3 regions of the Psychrilyobacter piezotolerans genome follow, and region 3 is predicted to be linked to each of the others. Evidence: riboswitches for the same ligand, from Rfam matches in the RefSeq annotation. Region 3 holds a riboswitch; each other region holds the start of a gene.
What was found. A riboswitch is a leader RNA that binds a small molecule or an ion and turns the genes downstream of it on or off. The one in region 3 is predicted to bind lysine.

Region 1 (3,218 bases), on a different contig from region 3:
TATGACAGGGGGATATCCTTCGGCCAGATCTATCTCTATTTCTACCCCATAACTGAGTTCCATCCCACGGGCTATATCCCTTATTTTATTTACGATAAAATTAAAGGTCTCTGTAGAAAAAGCCCTGATAGTCCCCTCCATCCGGGTAACTTCCGGAATGATATTCCTTATGGTTCCCCCCTCTATTTTCCCTATGGCTATTATACTGGGATCAAAGGGAGCTATAAATTTTGAGGTAATCAGATTAAACCCTTCCAGCATCTTCCCGGCTGCCTGGATGGAATCCACTCCCAAATGAGGCTGTCCCCCATGACCGCTCTTTCCTCTGATAACTATATTGATCTCGGCTGCCTTGGCCATAAATCCCCCTGCTCTGCAGCCGATTATTCCTTCCTCCAGCTTAGGAAAGAGATGAAGTCCGAAGATCCCCACAACATTATATTTTTCTAAAATTCCACTAGTTACAATATCTTTGGCTCCTCCCGGTCCTTCCTCGGCAGGCTGAAAAATTATTAAGATATTTTTCTTTAATTTTTTCCCCCTTAAATAATCCATAAACCCCAATAGGGTTGCCATATGACCGTCATGCCCGCAGGCATGCATGAGTCCCGTGTGTTTAGACTCATAAGAAACTCCCGTTTCTTCTAAAATAGTTAAAGCATCCATATCCGTCCTGAACCCATAGGTTTCCTTGGAATTTCCATCCAGATAGACATAGATTCCGGTTCCGCAAATTATCTCGGGCTCATACCCCATCTTTTTTATCTCTTGGAGCAGGTAAGTTTGGGTCTTTTTTTCCATATATCCCAATTCCGGGATTTCATGCAAATTTCTCCTGTATTTCTTCATATTTTCTGTTATTTTTTCCACTCTTCCTCCTTAAAAACAAATTATTTATATTATTTTTTAATATTTTACTCTTAAATAAGAGTAAACCTCATTTTTTTGTTATTTAAAAATATATATTATTTATGTTATACATATACTACATGTATTTAAAAATTTAATATATATATAGTATACATAACATATACATTATCTATATTTTATTTTGTTTTGCATTTAGTATATACTTACTTCAAATAATAAAAATAGAGGTTGCGAGTACAAATAGTAAAAACAGGGAGAAGGCATTTTAGGATCTGTTTTGAAAGGTGTAATTGCCGAAGTGTGGATTTTGCAAGAATTTATGCTGGGGATATGGATAAGATCCATATAACTGTCATTATCATAATCAGGTAATGGGGTGCTATTTGAAGTCATAGATTAATCTTTTATCTTGTTTTTTGATATGGATGTAATTTTTACTCTTCAGTAGTTCCCACTACTGGAGAGTTTTTTTTTAGGAGGAAATAAAATATGATCGTTGTACACAAATATGGAGGAAGTTCACTGGCTGACTTAGATAAGATAAAAAATATAGCCTCCCACATCTCAAAATTAAGTGATGCAGGGGAGCAGATTGTTGTAGTTGCCTCTGCCATGGGGAAAACCACCAATAAACTGATTGAGATGGCTAAAAAAATTTCTGAAACACCAAATATAAGGGAATTGGACAGCCTTATGGCTACCGGTGAGCAGCAAACTGTTGCCCTGTTATCCATGGCCTTAAATGAGTTGGGGAAAAAATCCATCTCTCTTACAGGATCCCAGGCAGGAATAACCACCATAGGTCATCACACTAAAAGCAGGATTAAGAGTGTCGATCCTAAAATAATAATTTCCCATTTGAATCGCGGAAAAGTAGTCATTGTGGCCGGATTTCAGGGGATGAACCAAAAAGGGGATATCACTACCCTGGGCAGAGGAGGATCGGATACCAGTGCTGTAGCCCTGGCTGCCAGTTTAGGTGCACGGTGTGAAATTTACACCGATGTGGATGGAATTTACAGCATCGATCCCAGAGTATATTCCGATGCAAAAAAAATAAAATATATATCATACGAGGAGATGATGGAGATGGCAAATTTAGGAGCCGGTATCATGGAAACAAGGGCTGTAGAGCTGGGAAAAAAATATAACGTTCCCATCTATGTGGGAGAAAGTTTGAGGGATCATGACGGTACCCTTATATTAAATCAAGATGAGATTATGGAGGATAAACCCATTACCGGTATCACCTTAAATGAGGATATTTTTATGGTAAATATCCAGCACCTTCCCTATTCAGAGAGCTTGGTAGCAGGTATTTTTAACACCTTGGGTAAATTTGAGTTAAATATCGATATGATCAGCCAAAACATTACTACTGCAGGAACCTTAGATCTTTCCTTTAGCTGTTTTAAAAGGGAAGAATCACTTTTAAAGAAAGCCATCGAGGAATTAAAAAATAAATTCGAGGAAATTTCCATAGAAATAAAATCTGACTTAATCATGATTTCATTGGTTGGAATTGGAATGGTAAGTCATTCCGGTGTGGCAGCCAAGGTGTTTAATACTCTGGCTGAAAATAAAATTCCTTTTTATCATATAACTACTTCTGAGATCAGTATTTCATGTACAATCTCTAAGGATCATAAAAAGACTGCCACTGAGATGTTAGCCAGAGAATTTGATTTATAAAAACACCAATTTAGGAGGAGATCATGAAAAAATATAACATTGCCATTGTAGGAGCTACCGGAATGGTCGGAAGAACCTTTCTCAAGGTATTGGAGGAAAGAAATTTTCCCATAGATAACCTCTACCTTTTAGCCTCATCCAGATCCTGTGGAACAAAAATTAATTTTAAAAATAAAACATATATAGTAGAGGAACTTAAACCAGAATCTTTTTCTAAGAAGATAGACATAGCTTTATTTTCTGCCGGAGGGGATCTGAGCAGAGAAATGGCTCCCGTGGCTGTTTCTTGTGGGATTACAGTTATAGATAACAGCAGTGCATGGAGGATGGATCCGGCTGTTCCCTTAGTGGTACCGGAAGTGAATCCGGAAGCAATAAAGGATAATTTACTCATCGCTAACCCTAATTGTTCCACCATCCAGGTGGCGGTTCCTCTAAAGGTATTGGATGATCTCTATGGGATAAAAAGAGTTATCTATTCTACCTATCAGGCTGTATCCGGATCCGGAGTAGCCGGAGTTGAAGATCTAAAAAATGGGATAGAAGGAAAAGAACCTTCAAATTACCCCTACCCCATAGCCTTCAACTGCCTTCCCCATATAGATGACTTTACAGAAAGCGGATACACTAAGGAAGAGTTGAAGATGATCGATGAA
Region 2 (3,218 bases), on a different contig from region 3:
GTTTTAACAGATGTTGTTACTGGATTTTCAAGAGGTTTTATAACTCTTATCTTTTTCGGTATGGGTGTTTTCCTAGGGTTTCCTTTCCAAAGAGCAGCAACTTGGGTAAAAGATGCCGGTATTCCAACGGATTGGATCAGAAAATCATGGTTCACCTCTGAAACAGGAGCAAAGTTATATAACGGAGTTTATTTCCCGGACTTATTCAAATGGGATGGATTAGACGGATATTTAGGAGCAGTTTTATTAACTTCATTCCTATGTGGTATTGTAGTTTATTTATCTAAAAAATACGAATCATCTAGAAAAATCTCAGGAACTTTTACAGGGGTACCCAGTGAAATAGAGCAGGTTAAAATCGTCACTCAAAAGGATGAGAGTAATAAAGAATTCAAATTATTAAGTGAAGAGACATATGTAAAATTATTTGTTAAACCTTGGAGTATGGGAGTAGGGGCTGCAGTAATAGCAGTTATATTCACATTATTAATGGGTGTAACTAAAGCCGGATGGGGAGCTTCTACGCCTTACGGATGGTGGTTTGGAAGATTCTTAATGGTATTCGGAGTATCACCTGAATCATTATCTAACTTTACTAACTTCCCAGTAAAATTATACACAATGCCATTTTTCAACCATCCAATCAATGTTCAAAATGTAGGGATCATGGTAGGAACGGTAATTTGCTTACTTTTAGCCGGGACATTTAAAAGTGTAGTGACAAGTGAAATTAAAGTTACACCTAAACAGGTAGCTTTATATGCTATGGGTGGAATATTAATGGGATTAGGAACTAGACTTGCAAACGGTTGTAATGTAGGAGCACTATATACTCCAATTGCAAACTTCTCACTATCCGGATGGGTTTTCTTTGCTGCTTTAGTAGGTGGAGGAATTTTAGGAAACAGAGTTGCAGTAAAAATAAAATAATTAAAATATGTTTGACAAATATAGCTGAAATGGATATACTAGTCTGAACATAAAAATATATGAATGAAGATAGAGGTTGCAAACCTTAGGAGTATTTTGGAGGAGTCGGATAGACTTTGAGACCAAAAGAAAGGAAGTTTTGCCGAAATTTAAGATTTGTCGAAATCTTAGGTTGGGACTATGGATAATATCTGTAGGACTGTCATTATCAGATGATAATGGGGAGCTGTCGAATGATTTTAAGATAGAGCCTATTATACATAACTATAGGTTTATAAATTAGAGTTATCGGTAGAGATCCGATAACTCTTTTTTTGAGTTAAAAGATCTCCTTTCTTCAAAACATCAAGGAGGAAAGATATGAGAGGTATAATAATTGTATTGTTGTTAGGAGTTATGAGTAGTTTGGGGTTTGGAGCAGATTCGGCAGAGGCAGCGTTAAATTTAGGGATGTGGACACTGTTGCCACCAATTGTAGCTATAACTTTAGCTTTTATCACTAAGAATGTAATTTTGTCATTGTTTATAGGAATCTATTCAGGATCGTTTTTACTGGGAATAACTCAGGGGAAAAATTATTTATTTAGTCTATTGGGAGGATTTTCCGATATAACCAACAGGGTAATCGGGTCCATGGCAGATTCATGGAATGCAGGTATAATCTTACAGTGTTTAACTATAGGGGGATTGGTAGCATTGATCTCTAAAATGGGGGGAGCAAGAGCTGTGGCAGAATCTTTGGCCAAAAGAGCAAAAACTCCCAGATCAGCTCAATTGATCACCTGGGTTATGGGATTATTTATCTTCTTCGATGACTATGCCAATGCACTTATTGTAGGACCGATTATGAGACCCATAACGGATAAGATGAGAATATCCAGAGAAAAATTAGCATTTATAATAGATTCCACTGCAGCTCCGATTGCAGGGATAGCCCTTATCTCTACCTGGGTAGGATATGAAATATCGGTAATAAAAGACGGATATTCACTGATAGGAATGGATAATATAAATGCATACAGTATCTTTGTACAAACAATTCCATATAGATTTTATAATATACTGATGCTGATATTTGTGGCTTCTACAGCATATTTCTTGAGAGAATTTGGTCCCATGGCCAAAGCTGAAATGAGAGCCAGAACAACCGGTCAGGTAACAAGCGGTTCAGCAGCTAAAGTTTCTCCTGAGGAAGCTGCGATGATAGCTCCCAAAGAGGGAGTGGCATTGAACATATGGAACGCCATCATACCTATCATGGTATTGATCGTAGGTTCTTTTGTAGGTTTCTATCTGAATGGAAAGGGTTATTTAGAGGGAGCGGTACTGGAGACTGTAAATAATTCTCCACTGTCATTTTATGCCATCAGGGAAACCTTTGGAAATGCCGATGCATCATTGGTAATATTCCAGGCAGCATTGTTTGCTTCCATTGTAGCTATCATTATGGGAATATCTAAGAAGATATTTAAGTTTTCAGAGGCTGTCGATACCTGGGTACACGGGATGAAATCATTGGTGATCACAGGAGTTATCTTATTATTGGCCTGGTCACTGACTTCTCTGATAAAGGAATTAGGAACATCGGTATACCTGGTAAATGCACTGGCTGGAAGTATACCAAAATCAATTCTGCCATCTATAATATTTGTCTTGGGATCTGTAATTGCTTTTTCTACAGGAACATCATATGGAACTATGGGAATATTGATGCCCCTGGCAATACCGTTAGCTAATGCCATCGGTGGAGGGGCCGGGTTATCGGGAGAAACATTATCATCATATATAGTAATGAGTATAGGAGCAGTTCTTACAGGAGCTATCTTCGGGGATCATTGTTCACCGATATCCGATACAACTATTCTTTCATCCATGGGAGCTGAATGTGATCATATAGAGCATGTTAAAACTCAAGTTATATATGCACTTGTGGTAGGAGCTATCACAGTATTATTTGGATATCTGCCAGTTGGGATGGGAATATCTATCTATATCGTTTTACCTATATCCGTACTGGTTACTATACTTACTGTAAGGTTTGCAGGTAAGTCTGTAGAGGAAGTATCGGTGGTAAAAGAAGAAGTGGAATTAGCATAGAAAATTTAGGAGACCTAGTCGAAAACCCGACTAGGTTTTTTTTATTTTGAATAATAATTATGGTATAATAAAATGATAAAAAACTAGTGTAATTATAGATTGGGGGAAAAAATGAGAATATTAATAATAAGACTGAGTTCAATAGGGGATGTTATCTTGACCACCCCAATCCTGAAAAAATTAAAAGAAAA
Region 3 (3,218 bases):
TTCTATCTGTATCGAACCGACCTTATATAAAAAATTATTTTAGCTAGTCTGGAGGTATAATATGAAAAAATGGATGGATCACATATCGGAAGTGGAGATAAAAACTATTGAAAAAGTTCCAAATCATGAAAATTACTATACTTACTGTGATAAACACGATGTTCATCACCTGGTAGATGAGGAGAAGGAGCTGTGTTTTGGAAAAGAGATTGAAATCTTTGCCAATGGTGATTATGCAGTCACTAAAGATTATGATAATTGGACACTTTATCGGGATGAAACCCCTCTCTGTACAGGGGTTTGGGTTTCTTCTCATATGGACGGCAGCTACAAATATAAATTTTATAACGACTCCTCCAGCAAATATGTCGTTCGAACAGTTACTTCAGAGGGAGATCATAAGGATGAGATAGAAGGACACGAGGAACATAGGCTATAACGTGTATAAAAAATAGGAATTTACCATATTAGAATTCCTATTTTTTATTTTAGTCTAAAGTTTTATTGTTGATTTTCAAAATGACCGGAAGCTATCTTAACTCCAGTTCCTATCATATATACATCTTCTCCCAGTTCAATCTCCAAGTCTCCCAATAAATGCTGAACCACCACATTATCTCCCATAAGATCCAGTCTTTTAGCTACAATTGCTGATGCACAGCTTCCTGTCCCGCATGCCAGTGTCCGTCCGACTCCTCTCTCCCATGTTTTTATCCTTAATTTACCTTCCTCTATCTTACAAAAATTAACACTGGTATCTATTGGAAAAAAATTAAAGTCATTTATAAGGGGACCGTATTTATCTACAAATTCATTGGAAATATCCTCTACAAAAACTACAGTATGAGTAGTTCCCATAAATAAAGAAGTGATATGAAATTCTTTTCCCTCTACCACTATATTTTCATTAAATAACTCCCTTTGAGAATTAAATTTAATGGACTCGTGATGATAATTTTCCCTTCCCATATTAACCTTTACCATAAAGGGATCGGAGTTGATAATTTTCGCTTCTAAAATTCCCGCCCCTGTTCTAACTACTAAATCATCTTTACTTATTAAATTGTGATTTTTTAAATAAAGACAAAAACATCTAAATCCATTTCCACACATAGTATCAAAACTTCCGTCAGCATTATAAAAGATCATTTCATTATTATTGTTTTCATCTTTAGAAACAATAATTAACCCATCAGCACCAATACCAGTCTTCCTGTCACAAATATTTTTAGCCAGTTCAGAATATTTTAAATCTGTCCCTATCTCTCCTTCACCTACAATGATAAAATCATTTCCCAATCCATGATATTTTTCAAACCTCATAATCACCCCTCCTAAACTTAATCAAAATTTAAAATAAAAAGCAACGTGACGCTGCATCCAGATAACAAAAAAAGCCCACAGATTTTTATCTGTCGGCTTTTACCTTTTAAGTTACTGGAAACTTATCTGAATAAAATACCTTCAGATAGCGCTCCATTGAAAAATTCAATGACAGTGATATAATTATTCATTATACCCCCAGTAGTATTTTTCTGTTAAAAAATACCCTTCGGCAAAAAATCCTTTCATCCAGTTTCACAGACCAACCATCTCCACTAAACTACTGATATTCAATGCAACCTCTATCAACATTTAATTGTAATAGTATATTGTACCTCATAATCATAATAAATCAATATATAATTTAAATTATTATCTAACCTCTATTTTCAATTTTTTTTATTTTATACTTTTCAATCAGTTTTTTCATATTTTTTATATTCCTCTTCCATGGTTTCCTTGGCTTTTTTTAACTTTTCTTGGGACTCTATATAAATTCTCTTCTGAGTGATAATCTCACTGCTTTTTTTATCCTGAAACCCTCCCGTATAAAATTTTGCCAGAATAAAAATTAAAAAAAGGACTACCAAAAGTTCTATAATTTTCATTTCTACCTCCCTATTTCATAGAATATTTTCTTAGAATTTTGACTATCAGGAACATTTATTTAGATCTCTTCTTTAATTTTATATTATTTTTTGTAATTTCCTTTAAATCTATAGGAAAGTTGAGTTTTCGATTTTAAACAATTTTATAAAAAACCAGATGTTAACTTCTAAACATTAACAAGTCAGCATAAAAATTGATTTTAAGGTGTGCTTATGACATACACATTAATATCCAGTTTATTTTTAAAAAATAGATAATTTTTAATAAAAAAATTAAAATAATTATTAAAAAAAACTTAAATGTGGTATAAACTATTGTTATATATAATAACCTTACAAAACTATATATATATAGTTTTAAATAATATTTATTTTAGGGAGGGAGAGTGCAGTGAAAAAAGTAACGTGGTATTTAATAAGATGGTTCAGGTACTATATTTTAAAACCTCATTACCAAAAGTTCTATGGGAGCTTTGAAAAATATTGTAAACAAAGAAAAATCTATGAGAGAAAGAATCAAATCAAATAAAATTAGAAATCCCAACATGCATGAATTATTATTACAACCATAGGTATCAATGGAACTTAAAAAAGATGCCTCCCGTGCAGTACAGGAGTCATCTTTTATCAGTAGCCTAACTATACCTTTTTTTAGTGTCTTTAACAAGGGTTACAGTTTATTCAATAACAGTCCCCCTCCTTCTATCTTTTTAAATTATTTATGTTTTTTTTGTTTGTGTTATACACAAGACCAGTTGTATAAATAAGTTTACTCAGATGTAATAAGCCCATCTTTATACGAGATCTTAACCTCTTTATCGGTCAGAGGTATTTTTGTGGTAAGTTTTCCTGTAAAAAGCTTCTCTTTATAATATAATTTTCCACCTTTGAGATCCAAATTAGGGTCACCCATCTCAACCTCTTTTTTCATGCAGGCTGTAAATGACAAAGCGATGCACAATATTAAAAATTTTTTCATAATTTTCTCCTTTTTTACTCTTATAATTTATTCCTTCTATTATTTTTTCAATATATTGTGAGTTTTTCATCTAAAGATTTATATTAATGCTGCTATTGCTTCCACCTTTATAGTGGGGATTTTTAGGGTTTTTATGTCCTAGTGCATTCCCATTTGATTTATTACTTTTTTTATAATTACTGCTGTCATTTATTTGGATAGATCCAAGTTTCCCTTTTGCACTTATAGAGTCACATCCTACTAAAAATACCATTAATCCTAATATACATAGTGTTTTTTTCATTTTTTTCTCCTTTTTTAATATGTTT

Region 1: it holds a riboswitch for lysine, as region 3 does, so the genes downstream of both, DYH56_RS09245 (aspartate kinase) here and dapF (diaminopimelate epimerase) in region 3, are expected to answer to the same signal.
Region 2: it holds a riboswitch for lysine, as region 3 does, so the genes downstream of both, DYH56_RS12210 (Na+/H+ antiporter NhaC family protein) here and dapF (diaminopimelate epimerase) in region 3, are expected to answer to the same signal.

What each region holds. Positions count from the first base shown of each region.
Region 1 is NZ_QUAJ01000015.1:13,759-16,976, reverse strand. It holds gene DYH56_RS09250 (M20 metallopeptidase family protein) at 1-870, opposite strand, end outside; lysine riboswitch at 1,085-1,260, shown strand; gene DYH56_RS09245 (aspartate kinase) at 1,360-2,562, shown strand; gene DYH56_RS09240 (aspartate-semialdehyde dehydrogenase) at 2,586-3,218, shown strand, end outside.
Region 2 is NZ_QUAJ01000024.1:19,574-22,791, reverse strand. It holds gene DYH56_RS12215 (YeeE/YedE family protein) at 1-930, shown strand, start outside; lysine riboswitch at 993-1,167, shown strand; gene DYH56_RS12210 (Na+/H+ antiporter NhaC family protein) at 1,291-3,027, shown strand; gene DYH56_RS12205 (glycosyltransferase family 9 protein) at 3,127-3,218, shown strand, end outside.
Region 3 is NZ_QUAJ01000002.1:84,552-87,769, forward strand. It holds gene DYH56_RS01740 (hypothetical protein) at 62-439, shown strand; gene dapF (diaminopimelate epimerase) at 502-1,323, opposite strand; lysine riboswitch at 1,462-1,636, opposite strand; gene DYH56_RS01750 (hypothetical protein) at 1,737-1,931, opposite strand; gene DYH56_RS15775 (hypothetical protein) at 2,701-2,910, opposite strand; gene DYH56_RS01755 (hypothetical protein) at 2,981-3,193, opposite strand.